DNA from 2 places in the Nocardia sp. NPDC005366 genome. Region 2 is predicted to be linked to the other one. Evidence: riboswitches for the same ligand, from Rfam matches in the RefSeq annotation. Region 2 holds a riboswitch; the other holds the start of a gene.

Region 1 (6,495 bases), on a different contig from region 2:
TCCCGGCGACAAGTTGTCGGCGATGTTCCACCGAGGTGATACGACGGCGCAGACGCGGACCTGTCGCGGGAGCGGGAAGTTCTTCGGCCACCGGCGCCGAACCCGCCACGACGCCGCCGCGGTCGAGGAAATCGAATACCGCGTCGGACAAATCGGGTCCAAGCGCACTGACCAGATCCCTGGTCACCGCCCTGGTCTCCGCGGCGGCGAACAGCGCCGCCACCTCGTCATGGGTCACCCCGTGCAGGGATTCCGCGAAAAGCCCCACCAATTGCCGCAATTCGAGCAGCGGATAGAGCGCGACCGCCGTCTCGTATTCGACGCGCAACTGCTCCAACTGGTCCGCGTGCCGCCAGTCGTCGCCGTCCCACCAGCGGACGAAATCGATCACCTCGTCCAGCATCAACGGCGTGAGATCGGCGACCGGCACCCACGGGGGCGCCCCGACCAGCAGATCCTGCGGTTCGACCGGAGCGATGTAATCGTCATCGCGTCCCTGCCCGAACAACACGGCCGTTCCGTCCCGATACCGCTCCAGCGTGAACCAATTGTTCGCCATACCCATGTCGAACGTGACACGGCCACCGGCCAACTCACCTAGCTGCCCCGCCCCCTCCGGATCCTGCACCACTTGGACCACAAGGGTGCGCCCCCACAGAACATCCAGCGTCGGCAACTCGGATTGCATGCCCCACAACCTAATCCCCGCGACGCCGATCGTCAGGTCGCGAGCGTCGGCGCTTGCGGTGTGGAGGCAGCCGGTCTCGGCGGACATTCGCGCCTCGTTCGGACAGGTTCCCGCGGTGGTGGACGGCGATTGTCCGGTCCGGCCGGTACCCCGCCGTAGCGGCACGACCGAACGACATCGCGACGTGATCCTGCGGCACTTCTTCGGCAGAATGCCGAGCAAATCGGCGATCTACTGACAATATCCCCGCAGATCAGCGGAAACTTCCAGCCGATCGGCTGTCCGCTCACTACCATGGACGTATCGAATCCGACCGGCGACCGGGCGGGAGGTGCGGCCATGGCGTTCTATCGGCAGGTGGGTGCGGTGCCACCCAAGCGGCACACCCAGCATCGCGACGAGCACGGCGGGCTCCTCTACGAGGAGTTGATGGGCGAAGAGGGTTTCTCCGGGGATTCCTCGCTGCTCTACCACCGTGGCCTGCCGCCCGCGATCATCGATTCCGCGGTCTGGGAACTGCCCGATCAGCGCACCTCCCCGAATCACCCGCTGCGCCACCGTCATCTGCGGCTCCCCGAATTGTTTCCCGGTGACAGCGCCGCGGGCACCGATCCGGTGACGGGGCGGCGACTGCTGCTGGGCAACGCGGACGTGCGCATCTGCTATGTGGTAGCGGCGAGCGATTCGCCGTTGTACCGCAACGCCATCGGCGACGAACTGGTGTACGTGGAATCCGGTTCCGCGACGGTGGACACGGTCTTCGGAACACTGCGCGCACAGCAGGGCGATCAGGTGCTGATACCGCGCGCCACCACCCACCGCTGGTCGCCGACCGGGCCGGATCCCCTGCACGCCTACGTGATCGAGGCGTCGAGTCATATCACGCCGCCGAAGCGCTACCTGTCGCGATTCGGCCAGTTGCTCGAGCAGGCCCCCTACTGTGAACGCGACCTGCGCGGACCGGACGGCCCGCTGCTGGAGACGGGCACCGATATCGAGGTGCTGGTCAAACACCGCGCGAGCGGCCGAGTGGTCGGCACCAGAATGCGCTACGCGACCCACCCGTTCGATGTGGTCGGCTGGGACGGCTGCCTGTATCCGTTCACCTTCGATATCGCCGATTTCGAGCCGATCACCGGGCGGGTGCACCAACCCCCGCCGGTCCACCAGGCGTTCGAGGGGATCAACTTCGTGATCTGCGATTTCGTCCCGCGCAAGGTCGACTATCACCCCCTGTCGATTCCGGTGCCGTACTACCACTCCAATGTCGACTCCGACGAGGTGATGTTCTACTGCGGCGGGAATTACGAGGCGCGCCGGGGTTCGGGGATCGAACAGGGGTCGGTGTCGGTTCATCCCGGCGGCTACGCGCACGGTCCGCAGCCCGCGGCCTACGAGGGCAGTATCGGCATCGAATACTTCGACGAACTCGCGGTCATGGTCGACACCTTCCGGCCACTCGAACTCGGCGAGGGCGCTCTGGCCTGCGAAGATCCCGAGTACGCATGGACCTGGTCCGGTCGAGGGCCGGGCTGATGGCCCGCATCGACGTCCCGGAGGACTCGCCGTTCGGACCGGACCACCTGCCCTACGGGGTCTGTGCCCCGCGCGCGGGGGAACGGGGCGGGGCGCGGGTATGCACGCGACTCGGCGACGTGGTCGTCGACCTGTCGCTGGCTTTGGACGATCCGGATTTCGCGAATGCGAGTCTCGATGCCTTTCTGGCGAGAGGCGTCCGGCATTGGCGCGATACACGGGATCGCTTACGCGCTCTCGTCGACGGCGCGATTCCCGACGCGGCGGTTCATCCGCTGGCCGAGATGGATTCGCTGCTGCCGATCCGGATCGGCGACTATGTCGACTTCTACGCGAGCATCGACCACGCCACCAATCTCGGACTCCTGTTCCGTCCGGATTCCGAACCGCTGCTGCCGAATTGGCGATATCTCCCGGTCGGCTACCACGGCAGGGCGGGAACGGTAGTCGTCTCGGGAACCGATATCCGTCGTCCGCGCGGGCAGCGGCGAACCGATTCCGGCGCGGTGGATTTCGGGCCGTCTCGGCGATTGGATATCGAGGCCGAGCTCGGCTTCGTGATCGGCGTCGGCTCCGCACTCGGGACATCGATCGCGACGGGCGAATTCGCCGATCACGTATTCGGGGTCGCACTGGTCGACGACTGGTCGGCCCGCGATATCCAGGCATGGGAGTACCAGCCGCTCGGGCCGTTCCTCGGCAAATCCTTCGCCACCTCGATGGCCGCCTGGATCACCCCCCTGTCCGCGCTCGAATCCGCGCGTATCCCCCTGCCCGATCAGCACCCCGAACCACTGCCCTACCTGCGCGAAACCGAGAACTGGGGGCTGGATATCGCTATCTCGGTCAGCTGGAACGGCACGCTCGTCTCGACCCCGCCGTACGCACGCATGTACTGGTCACCGGCGCAGATGCTCGCCCACCTCACCGTCAACGGCGCCGCCACCCGCACCGGCGACCTCTACGCCTCGGGCACCGTCTCCGGACCGGACCCGAGCGAGCGCGGCTCCTTCATCGAATTGTCCTGGGGTGGAAGTGCACCGATCGCGCTGAACGGCGAACAGCGCACCTTCCTGGAAGACGGCGACGAGGTGGTCATCACCGCCACCGCACCGGGTACGGGCGGCTCCCGCATCGGGCTCGGTGAGGTACGCGGCCGCGTTCTGCCCGCCCACGAGCGCTGAACGTCCTTGGCATCGCACATCCGGCCGGGGAAAGATCCGCGACGGAAAGGGCGGTGAGCCAGGTTCCTCCCCCGATCGCCGGGAACCCGCTCGGGCGGGCGGGTATGGTTGGCCGGGGAAAATCGCACATCGCCAACGGGGGCTCGCACCAGCGGGCTGAGAGGACGGCTAGCTCCACGGAGCGGACAGGGCCGTCGACCGTATGAACCTGACCGGGTAATGCCGGCGTAGGGAGAAATCATGACGAGCACACCTGTCGACACCGTGACCACCGGTCCCATCGAAGGCAGCGTCAAACACTATCGCCAGGTCGAAGACCTGCGCATTCCGGTACGCCGGATCAATCTCAGCAACGGCGAGACCTTCGACGTCTACGACACCTCGGGCCCGTACACCGACGACGCGGCCACCATCGATCTCGAAGCGGGCCTGCCCGCGCTGCGCGACAACTGGGACAAACCCCAGGTCGACGGCCCGCCGACCCAGCTGGCCTGGGCGCGCCGGGGGATCATCACCCCGGAGATGCGGTTCATCGCCGCACGGGAGGGCGTGACGCCCGAACTGGTGCGCGACGAGGTCGCCGCCGGGCGCGCCGTGATCCCCGCCAATCACAAACACCCGGAACTCGAACCGACCATCATCGGCAAGAAATTCCTGGTGAAGATCAACGCCAATATCGGCAATTCGGCCGTCTCCTCCTCCATCGCGGAGGAAGTCGAGAAAATGGTGTGGGCGACCCGCTGGGGCGCCGACACCATCATGGATCTGTCCACGGGTAAGAACATCCACGAGACCCGCGAGTGGATTCTGCGCAACTCCCCCGTGCCGGTCGGCACCGTGCCGATCTACCAGGCGTTGGAGAAGGTGAACGGCGATCCGACGGCGCTCACCTGGGAGATATACCGCGACACCGTCATCGAACAGTGCGAGCAGGGCGTGGATTACATGACCGTGCACGCCGGTGTGCTGCTGCGTTATGTCCCGCTCACCGCCAAACGCGTCACCGGAATCGTCTCGCGCGGTGGATCGATCATGGCCGCGTGGTGTCTGGCTCATCACCAGGAATCGTTCCTGTACACCAACTTCGCCGAACTCTGCGAAATCCTCGCGAAATACGATGTGACCTTCTCCCTCGGCGACGGTTTGCGCCCCGGCTCCATCGCCGACGCCAATGACGAGGCCCAGTTCGCCGAACTGCGCACCCTCGGCGAACTGACGAAGATCGCGAAATCCTCCGGCGTGCAGGTGATGATCGAAGGACCCGGCCATGTGCCGATGCACAAGATCGTGGAGAACGTGCGACTGGAGGAGGAGTTGTGCGAGGAGGCCCCGTTCTACACCCTCGGCCCGCTCGCGACCGATATCGCGCCCGCCTACGACCACATCACCTCGGCCATCGGGGCGGCGATCATCGCCCAGGCCGGCACCGCCATGCTCTGCTATGTCACCCCGAAGGAACATCTGGGCTTGCCCAACCGTGACGATGTGAAGGTCGGCGTGATCACCTACAAGATCGCCGCGCACGCCGCCGACCTCGCCAAGGGCCACCCGCACGCCCAGGACCGGGACAACGAATTGTCCAAGGCGCGTTTCGAATTCCGCTGGCGCGACCAGTTCGCACTATCCCTCGATCCGGATACCGCGCGCGAATATCACGACGAGACGATGCCCGCCGAACCGGCCAAGACCGCGCACTTCTGCTCCATGTGCGGCCCCAAGTTCTGCTCCATGCGCATTTCCGCCGATGTGAGGGAGTACGCCGAACGCCAGGGGCTGACGGATGTGCAGGCCATCGAGGCGGGTATGGCGGAGAAATCCGCCGAATTCGCCGATGCGGGTAAGAAGGTGTACCTGCCCGTGGTCTCCTGAGACCGCGGCGGCGCGACCGTCGCGGACATCGCATCGCCGCCCTGCGTAGGGGGCAGGGCGGCGGGGGTTTGCGATGTCCGCGCGGCGACCCCGGTTGCCCATTCGTGTGGCGTGGCCGGGTCATGGAGTGAATTGATGATCAGGATCGGTGGACCGGCCTGGATCCTGGGGGCGTGCGGTGGATTGGCCGGCGGGATCGGCCAGCCCGAGCAGATGGCAGCCGCGGCCCAGGCGAAATGGGTGCGCAGGGTGGGGGCGTTCTGGTGTTGTTCCTCCCAGAGCCGCTGCCAGCGGTCCTGGTCAGGGATGTCGAACTGCCAGTCGGAGCAGACGATGATTTCCGGCATGGGGGCGGGGACATCACGGCGGCCCGCCGCGGTGAAAAGGTCGCTGTAGAGGGTGTGGACGTCTCGTCCGCGCAGCACACACTCTTCGGTCGCCCCGCACCACGCCGCGAATTCCGCGAAGGTGTCTTGACCCGCGCGGGCTTCGCTCGCAAGGAAGGCACGCCCGGCCAGGCTGTGGTCATCCACGCTGTCCAGCAGCGATGCGAGAACCCTGTGCGGAAACAACTCGGTATATGCCTGCGCGGGCAGAGTTCCGTAGGAACGGCTGTAGAGGGTGATGCGATCTTCGCCGAGCGCGACCCGCAACTGCTCCACATCGCGGGCCACGCTCACCGCATCCAGGTGCTCCACGAGCGGTCCGGTGTACTCCCGGCAACTGTCGGCGAGATCGCGTGCGTAGGAATGGACATCCTCGATCCGCCCGTCCGCATCGGGCACCAGATCGGGCCACCCGCTGATGAGTCCTGCGTCGCAGCGCACCGGATGGCTGCGGCCGACGCCTCGCGGATCCAGGCTCACAATGTCGAATCTCGCTCGCAATTCCTCGGAGAACTGCGCACCGCGCACGATCTGGTCCACACCGGAACTGCCGGGCCCACCGGGCAACGAGATCAACGTCCCGATTCGTCGCGCCTGGTCGTCGGCGCGATCCCGCACCACCGCGATATCGATGGTCTCCCCACCCGATGTCGCCCGATCGATCGGCACGGTCAGGCTCGCGCACTCGAAATCGGCGTTCTCCGAACAACTCCGCCAGTCCAGCGACTGCTGCACGACACCGTCGGCGGCAGTGCACGCTGCCAGTGCGCCGGATCCGAGCACTACAACCAGCAGAACGCCCAGAATATTACGATCCACCACCATGTCGTCG
Region 2 (6,495 bases):
GGCGGTGCGGCGGGGGCCGGTGGCGGTGCGTATTGGGGTAGGGGCTGCGCGGGTTCGGGTTGTCGTTCTTGTTGGGCGGCCCAACGGTTGCCCTGTCGCCGCGATACCCGGTTGGAGACGGCGGTGGCGGTTCCGGCGACGGCAGCGGTGCGGGCGATCCCGCGGAGTAGTCCAGGCATGGGTATGTCTCTCCGTTTCGGCTCAGCTGGCGAGTGTGTCGAGTGAGGCCAGAAGGGCCTGGGTGGGAATCCGGCCGGTGGCGACCAGCTCTGCGCCGTTGTGTCGCAGAGCGCGAGCGAACGGCGCCGCCCACCGGTTTTCGTAGACCAGCACCGCGCCCGAGCATCCTGGCCCCAGGATCGAGGCCGCGGTGTCCAGATCGGTGCTGTCGATCAGTCCCGAGGCAGCCTCGGCGAACAAGGTGATGTCGAAGTCGCCGGTCAGACCGAAGTCCTCGATCGCGACGCCGACGACAGATCCATCGAGTTCCTTGCGCACGAAGGTCAGATCCAGGACCCGGATGACGTCGCGTTCGATGAGGTCGAGTAGCAGTGGCAGGGCCGAGCCGTCGGGTGTGCGGTCGGCCGGGAACTCGACCACCAGATAGTCGACGGGTCCGAGTTCATCGAAATCGAGTTCATTCATGGCAGATTCTCCGTTCGAGGTGCGAATCAGTCGGCTCGCCATGCCGCGACGGCCCAGAGGACGACGACGTCGACAGCAACGACCAGTACCGACCCTCTCTGTGTCGAGTCTCGGTCGGGCTCACACCAGAAATCGTCACCTTTTCCGGATGAGATGTGGCAGGGCCGCTTCGGTGGCACACCACGCACACTGCCTCCTCGGACGCGAGTGGCGTGGTCGATCGCGCTGTGTCTCGCTCCAGGCTTCACCTGTTGCGGGTGATGCGCGCGCACCCGCCGCCGGAGTTGTCTGACCTCGGTACCGGCGGATCGCCAAGACCCACGGCGCTTCCTGAAACCGGAAGAGATTCCGCGATGGCGACAATCCAGAGCCCTCTGGACATCCGGCGAGATTCACCGAACAGGGTGAGGCGGTGACACGGTGATGTGGGCACTACCCGCGATCGCCGCGATCCTGCTCACCTTCGCGGCGATCTCCGGACGTATCACGGGCACACCGGTCACCGCACCGATCATCTTCACCGCCGGTGGTCTCGTACTCGGAAACACAGCGGTGGGGCTGATAGAGGTGGAAACAACCGCCGAGACCGTCAAACTCCTTGCCGAGGTCACACTCGCGTTGGTGTTGTTCTCCGACGCCTCGCAGGTGGACCTGACCGCCCTACGGGCCGCGATCTCCCTGCCCGCCCGGCTGCTCGGCATCGGTCTGCCATTGACGATCGCGGCCGGGTTCGGCACGGCGCTCATCGTGCTGGGCGAGCTCACCTGGGCCGAAGCGCTCCTACTCGCGGTAGTCCTCGCCCCCACCGACGCTGCCCTCGGGCAGGCCGTGGTCACGCTGCCGGTCCTACCCTCGCGAGTGCGGCAAGGATTGAACGTCGAAAGCGGCCTCAACGACGGAATCTGCGTGCCCTTGTTCTTGATCGTGCTGGCACTCGCCCAAACCGAAGCCGGCGCCATCGGCCATGGCGCCGCCGCCCGGTTGGTCGGCGAACAAGTCGGGTACGGCATCGCGGCCGGTGTCGGTGCCGGGACAATCGCCGCCGCGATCCTGGTCACCGCCGAGCGATACCACACGATCGACCGCGCGTGGACGCAGATCGTTCCCCTCGCCGCCGCCGCGCTCGCCTACACCGTCGCCGTACCGGTCGGCGGGTCGGGTTTCATCGCGGCCTTCGTCGGTGGCCTGGCCTTCGGGAGGATCCTCCGTCGCGACGTAGACGGCAATGCACCGGCCGACCTACTCGACGGCGCCGGTGACTTGTTCAACGCCGTGACCTTCATCGTATTCGGTGCCGTGCTGCTCGGTCCTGCCCTCGGCCACCTGTCCTGGAGCGTGGTCGGGTATGCCGTATTGAGCCTGACCGCGGTCCGGATACTGCCCGTCGGATTGTCGATGCTCGGCACACACGCCCGTGTCCCCACCGTCGCGTTCGTCGGCTGGTTCGGCCCCCGCGGGCTGGCCACCATCGTCTTCGTAGTCCTGATCCTGGAAGAACACCAAGAACTACCCCACCAAGATCTGCTCCTCGCCTGCGCCGTCGTCACGATCGGACTCTCGGTCTTGACCCACGGACTCAGCGCCGCACCACTGGCCAAGCGTTACGCCACCTGGTCGCACCGCAACCCCTCATGACCACGAAGAGCTCCCTGATCCAGGTCGAGCAGACTCAGAGCGCGTGTACTATTCGCCCGGATACACCCACTGCGGGAGCTCGGAGACGGCCGGGCTGAGAGGGCGGACCCCGAAGCGCCGCCGACCGCATGAACCTGTCCGGGTAATGCCGGCGTAGGGAAGCGAGTTGCCCCATGGCCGCATCGACCGTTGACTCGACAGGCCACGAGGCGCCACTCACCCTGGACGAACCCGCGCCGAGAGTTCTCTCGTTCTGGGATCAGAGCGCGTTCTGGGCGAATCTGGGCGTGAGCCTGTTCGCCTTCACCGGGGCGTACACCGTCCTGGCGCCGAATGCCGAGGGCGCGGCTCAGATCTCGATCGCCGCGGGCATTGTCGCGATGATCATCGGCACGGTGGTCGGCGGACTGATGCTCGGACTGGCCGCGGTGCCGGGCGCGAAAACCGGCAAACCCGCGATGATGCTGCTGCGGGGGTTGTTCGGCGCGAAATTGAGTTATGTGCCGACGGTGCTGAATATCGCTCAGCTGATCGGATGGGGCACCTTCGAGTTGATCGTCATCGGCAATGCCGCCGATGAGATGTTCGGCGGCGGCCCGCGCTGGCTCTACGTCGTGATCGCGGGCGTGCTCACCACGGCGCTCACGATCTGGCCGCTCGGCTCGGTGCGCCTGCTGCGCCGATTCGTGACGGTGGGCGTTGTCGTCGCCCTGCTCTGGTTCTATCTCCAGTTCTTCCGTACGGGGCTGCCCGACCTGACGACCGATCCCGGCCCCGGGGGCAACGGTCCGTTCGGCGCGGATTGGTCGCTGTTCTGGATCGCCGCCGACGCGGCGCTGGCCGTCTCGATCTCCTGGGTGCCGGTCGCGGCCGACTACACCCGGCATTCGCGCAGCACGAGAGCGGCCTTCGGGGCGGCGAGCGGCGCGTACGGACTCACCCAGATCTTCGCCTACATCCTCGGCCTGTTCGCCCTCGCGCTCGCCACCGGCGACGGCGCGTACGGACCGTTCCTCAGCGTCACCCTGGGCGCGGTGTTCTTCTTCATCCTGGTGTTGCGCGAGGCCGATCAGTCCTTCGCCAACGTGTACTCCACCGCGGTCTCGATCCAGAACCTCGCGCCGCGCGTCGACCGCCGCGTCCTCTCGATCGGACTGGGCGCGCTGATCACCGTGCTGGCGTTGTGGCTGGACATGGACGACTACTTCGGGTTCCTCGGCCTGATCGGCTCGGTCTTCGTGCCGCTGCTCGGCGTACTCGTCGCCGATTTCTTCCTGCGCGCCGGCGGCGAGTGGAATACCGCAGCCGACGCGCCGTCGCGGTGGGGCATGATCGTCGCCTGGCTGGTGGGACTGTCGGTGTACCAGTTGATCAACCCGGGTGATGCCGGGGTATGGACCGATGCCTGGGTGCGCGTGGGGCAGTGGCTGCATTTCACGAAACAGCCGTGGATGAGCGCCTCGCTGCTGTCGTTCCTCGCGGCGGTGGCGGTGGCCTGGCTCGTCGGCAGGTTCGTCGACCGTCGCGCGTCGGCCTCGGCCTAGGGCCTCAACGCGCGTCCAGGGTCGCCAGGGCGGCCAGGGCGGCCCGCTGAAAGGTTCGCGAGTGCGCCCGCGGCGGTAGGGCGACACTGCCGCGGACCCACTGTCGGCAGTACTCCTGCGCCGGGCCGACGCAGAGCGCGTGGGCCAGTGGGAAATCGGAGTCGCCTTCGGACACGACGCCGCCGGGCAAGGTCTCGTAGCATCGGCGCAGCGCGTCGAAGAATGTCCGATTGTGCGACGCCAGTTCGGGTTTCGCCACGACGCCGACCTCGTCCGGCAAGGTCGCGAAAAGGAACCGCGCGAGATCCCTGTGGTCTTCGACCCATCCCAGGTGCGCGTCGATGAGCGCGAGGACATCGCGCTCGGCCTCCCCCGAACCGAGACGATCGAGTATCGCGCGCTGGTAGTCGAGCATCCCTTCCACGTAGACCGCCGCCGCGAGCCGGGCCTTGGATCCGAACGCGTGGAACATACTTCCGCTGGACAATCCGAGCCGATCGCGCACCCCCGCGACGGTGAACGCCGGATACCCTTTCGCGAGCAGCTGCGTCCTCGCCTCGGCCAGGATGCGGTCCCGCGTCCCGTGCGCCACCTAACCCCCGAATTCGGCGTCGACACCGGATCGGACGGCGGCAAGCACCGCGGCGCGCACCCGCAGTTTCGTCCCGAGATGCGCGGCCATATCGAGTCCGGCGAGCCGCTCGGCTTCGGCGTACGCGCGGTTGCGCGACTCGTCTTCGTCGGCGACGACGATATCGAGGAAACCCAGTTCACGCGCCTCGCTAGGCGTGAACAAGGCACCCGTGACCGTCGACCGATCGAATCCTGGCGCGGTGAGCCGATGACGGGCCGTCTCCACGCCGTAGTGCGGAATCGTGAGCCCGATCGCGACTTCGTTCAGTCCGATCTTGAAATCACCGGCGACGCCGAATCGCACATCCGCCGCAAGCAGCACGAAAGCTCCCTGGGCGATCGCGTGACCGGGACAGAGCGCGAGCACCGGGTACGGAAAACTCAGCAACCGGTGGACCAGCTCGCCCCCGGCCCGCAAGGTCCGGGCGATCTCCTGCGGGTCGCGAGCGAACATCGCGAGGTCGTATCCCGCCGAGAACATCCGGGGACGCCCGGTCAGCACGACGACGGCACGATCCGCCTCCGCCTGCGCCATCGCCGCGGTCAACTCTCGAATCATGTTCTCCGACATCACATTCGCTTTGCCGTCATCCATCGTGACGGTAGCGACGGCACCTTCGAGGGCGTAGCCGACGAGATCGGACATGATCACTCCTTCTCTAGAGTCGTGCTCTAGAGTAGCAGACTAGAACGATCGCGCTCAGCCGCGCGTGCGCCAGTACTGGGCGACGTCCGCGAGATTCCACCAGGCGACGAAATCGGGATCCTGGTCCGCGAGAACCCATTCGACCTCCAGAGTGGCGAAGAACGTGTCGTTCGCGGTTCTGCCGCCGCGCGGTTCGCCGATATAGATGAGCCGGTCGCCCCCGGCCTCCCGGTAGGCGTTCAACGCCTCCGACGACATCGGGTCGCTCCATCCCGGCGGCCAGCACAGCAGCAGAACGGCATCGGTGATGTCGGCACGGGAGAAATCGGCGAGATCGCCGACCGGATGCCAGCTGAGCGGAACACCGGAGGTCCGCGGGAACGACAGATTCGATCGGATGCCGGGCGGCGCGGCGTCGAAGGCGAGGACGTCCACGCCGCGGCGGGCCAGCTGAGCGGCCCAGTAGCCGCGTCCCGCGCCGAGTTCGACGACGCGACGGCCGTTGCAGCACGCGGTGATCCAGTCCAGGGTCTCCGGCGCGGGGATGGCGTAGGAGTACGCCGACTGGAGCACGGTCTGAGCGAACCCGAGCCGGGCGCTGCCGCGGTGATTACCGCCGTTCGCTTCACGCCTGTGTCCGCGAATCGCGGGCCCGGAGGCGACGGCGGGCCCGACGATCTCCCAGTACGGATTATCGGCCGCACCGCCGGTCAGGTAATGCAGCAGCCTGAGATCGAAAGCGCTGTCGGCGGCATCGTCGCCGGTACCTGCCAATCGGGGCGCGGAATCGAGGTAGTCGGCGATCGCCGGATAGGCGTCGCGCAGCCGGTGCTCGTCGCCGAGGAGTGCGGCCAGTTCATCACGTCGCTCGGGCGACAGGCGGAATGTGGTCACCGAGAACAGTGTGGTCGCTGCCCCCTGGGCGCGCGGCGGAATCACCTGCCGAATATTCCCGATCGATACGTTCCGATCAGGGCGAGGCAAACCGTCGCGGTCGCGGCGAGCAGGTCGAATCCTAGAGATTCGGGCAGTGGATGGAAGCAGGTGACGTATGGGCGTATTCGGGGTCGGCATCGAGCTCGACGGTGACGGGTACCATCCGGCGGCGTGGCGGCGGTCGGGACGGTCACCGGATCGGCTGCTGTCGGGCGACACGGTCAGGGACCGGGTGGCCGCCGCGGAGAACGCCGGATTCACCCTGGCGACCTTCGCGGATTCGATCCTGCCCGGCGACGCGATACCCGGCCGGATCGACGCCGTGACGCGGGCGTCGTTCGTCGCGGCGACGACGAGCACTATCGGACTCGTGCCGACCGTGGCCACCACCTATGCCGAACCGTTCCACACCGCCTCGCAGATCGCCACGCTGGATTACGCGTCGAAGGGCCGCGC

What was found. Region 2 has a riboswitch for thiamine pyrophosphate ahead of ABZS43_RS11980 (cytosine permease). Riboswitches for the same ligand answer to the same signal wherever they lie in the genome.
Region 1: it holds a riboswitch for thiamine pyrophosphate, as region 2 does, so the genes downstream of both, thiC (phosphomethylpyrimidine synthase ThiC) here and ABZS43_RS11980 (cytosine permease) in region 2, are expected to answer to the same signal.

The regions. Positions count from the first base shown of each region.
Region 1 is NZ_JBEXFQ010000015.1:92,789-99,283, forward strand. It holds gene ABZS43_RS18850 (hypothetical protein) at 1-775, opposite strand, end outside; gene ABZS43_RS18855 (homogentisate 1,2-dioxygenase) at 1,028-2,224, shown strand; gene fahA (fumarylacetoacetase) at 2,224-3,408, shown strand; TPP riboswitch at 3,534-3,655, shown strand; gene thiC (phosphomethylpyrimidine synthase ThiC) at 3,649-5,277, shown strand; partial or broken gene ABZS43_RS18870 (alpha/beta fold hydrolase) at 5,361-6,488, opposite strand.
Region 2 is NZ_JBEXFQ010000008.1:121,967-128,461, forward strand. It holds gene ABZS43_RS11965 (SHOCT domain-containing protein) at 1-179, opposite strand, end outside; gene ABZS43_RS11970 (DUF6325 family protein) at 202-645, opposite strand; gene ABZS43_RS11975 (cation:proton antiporter) at 1,066-2,280, shown strand; TPP riboswitch at 2,342-2,457, shown strand; gene ABZS43_RS11980 (cytosine permease) at 2,454-3,824, shown strand; gene ABZS43_RS11985 (TetR/AcrR family transcriptional regulator) at 3,829-4,416, opposite strand; gene ABZS43_RS11990 (crotonase/enoyl-CoA hydratase family protein) at 4,417-5,103, opposite strand; gene ABZS43_RS11995 (class I SAM-dependent methyltransferase) at 5,158-5,997, opposite strand; gene ABZS43_RS12000 (LLM class flavin-dependent oxidoreductase) at 6,155-6,495, shown strand, end outside.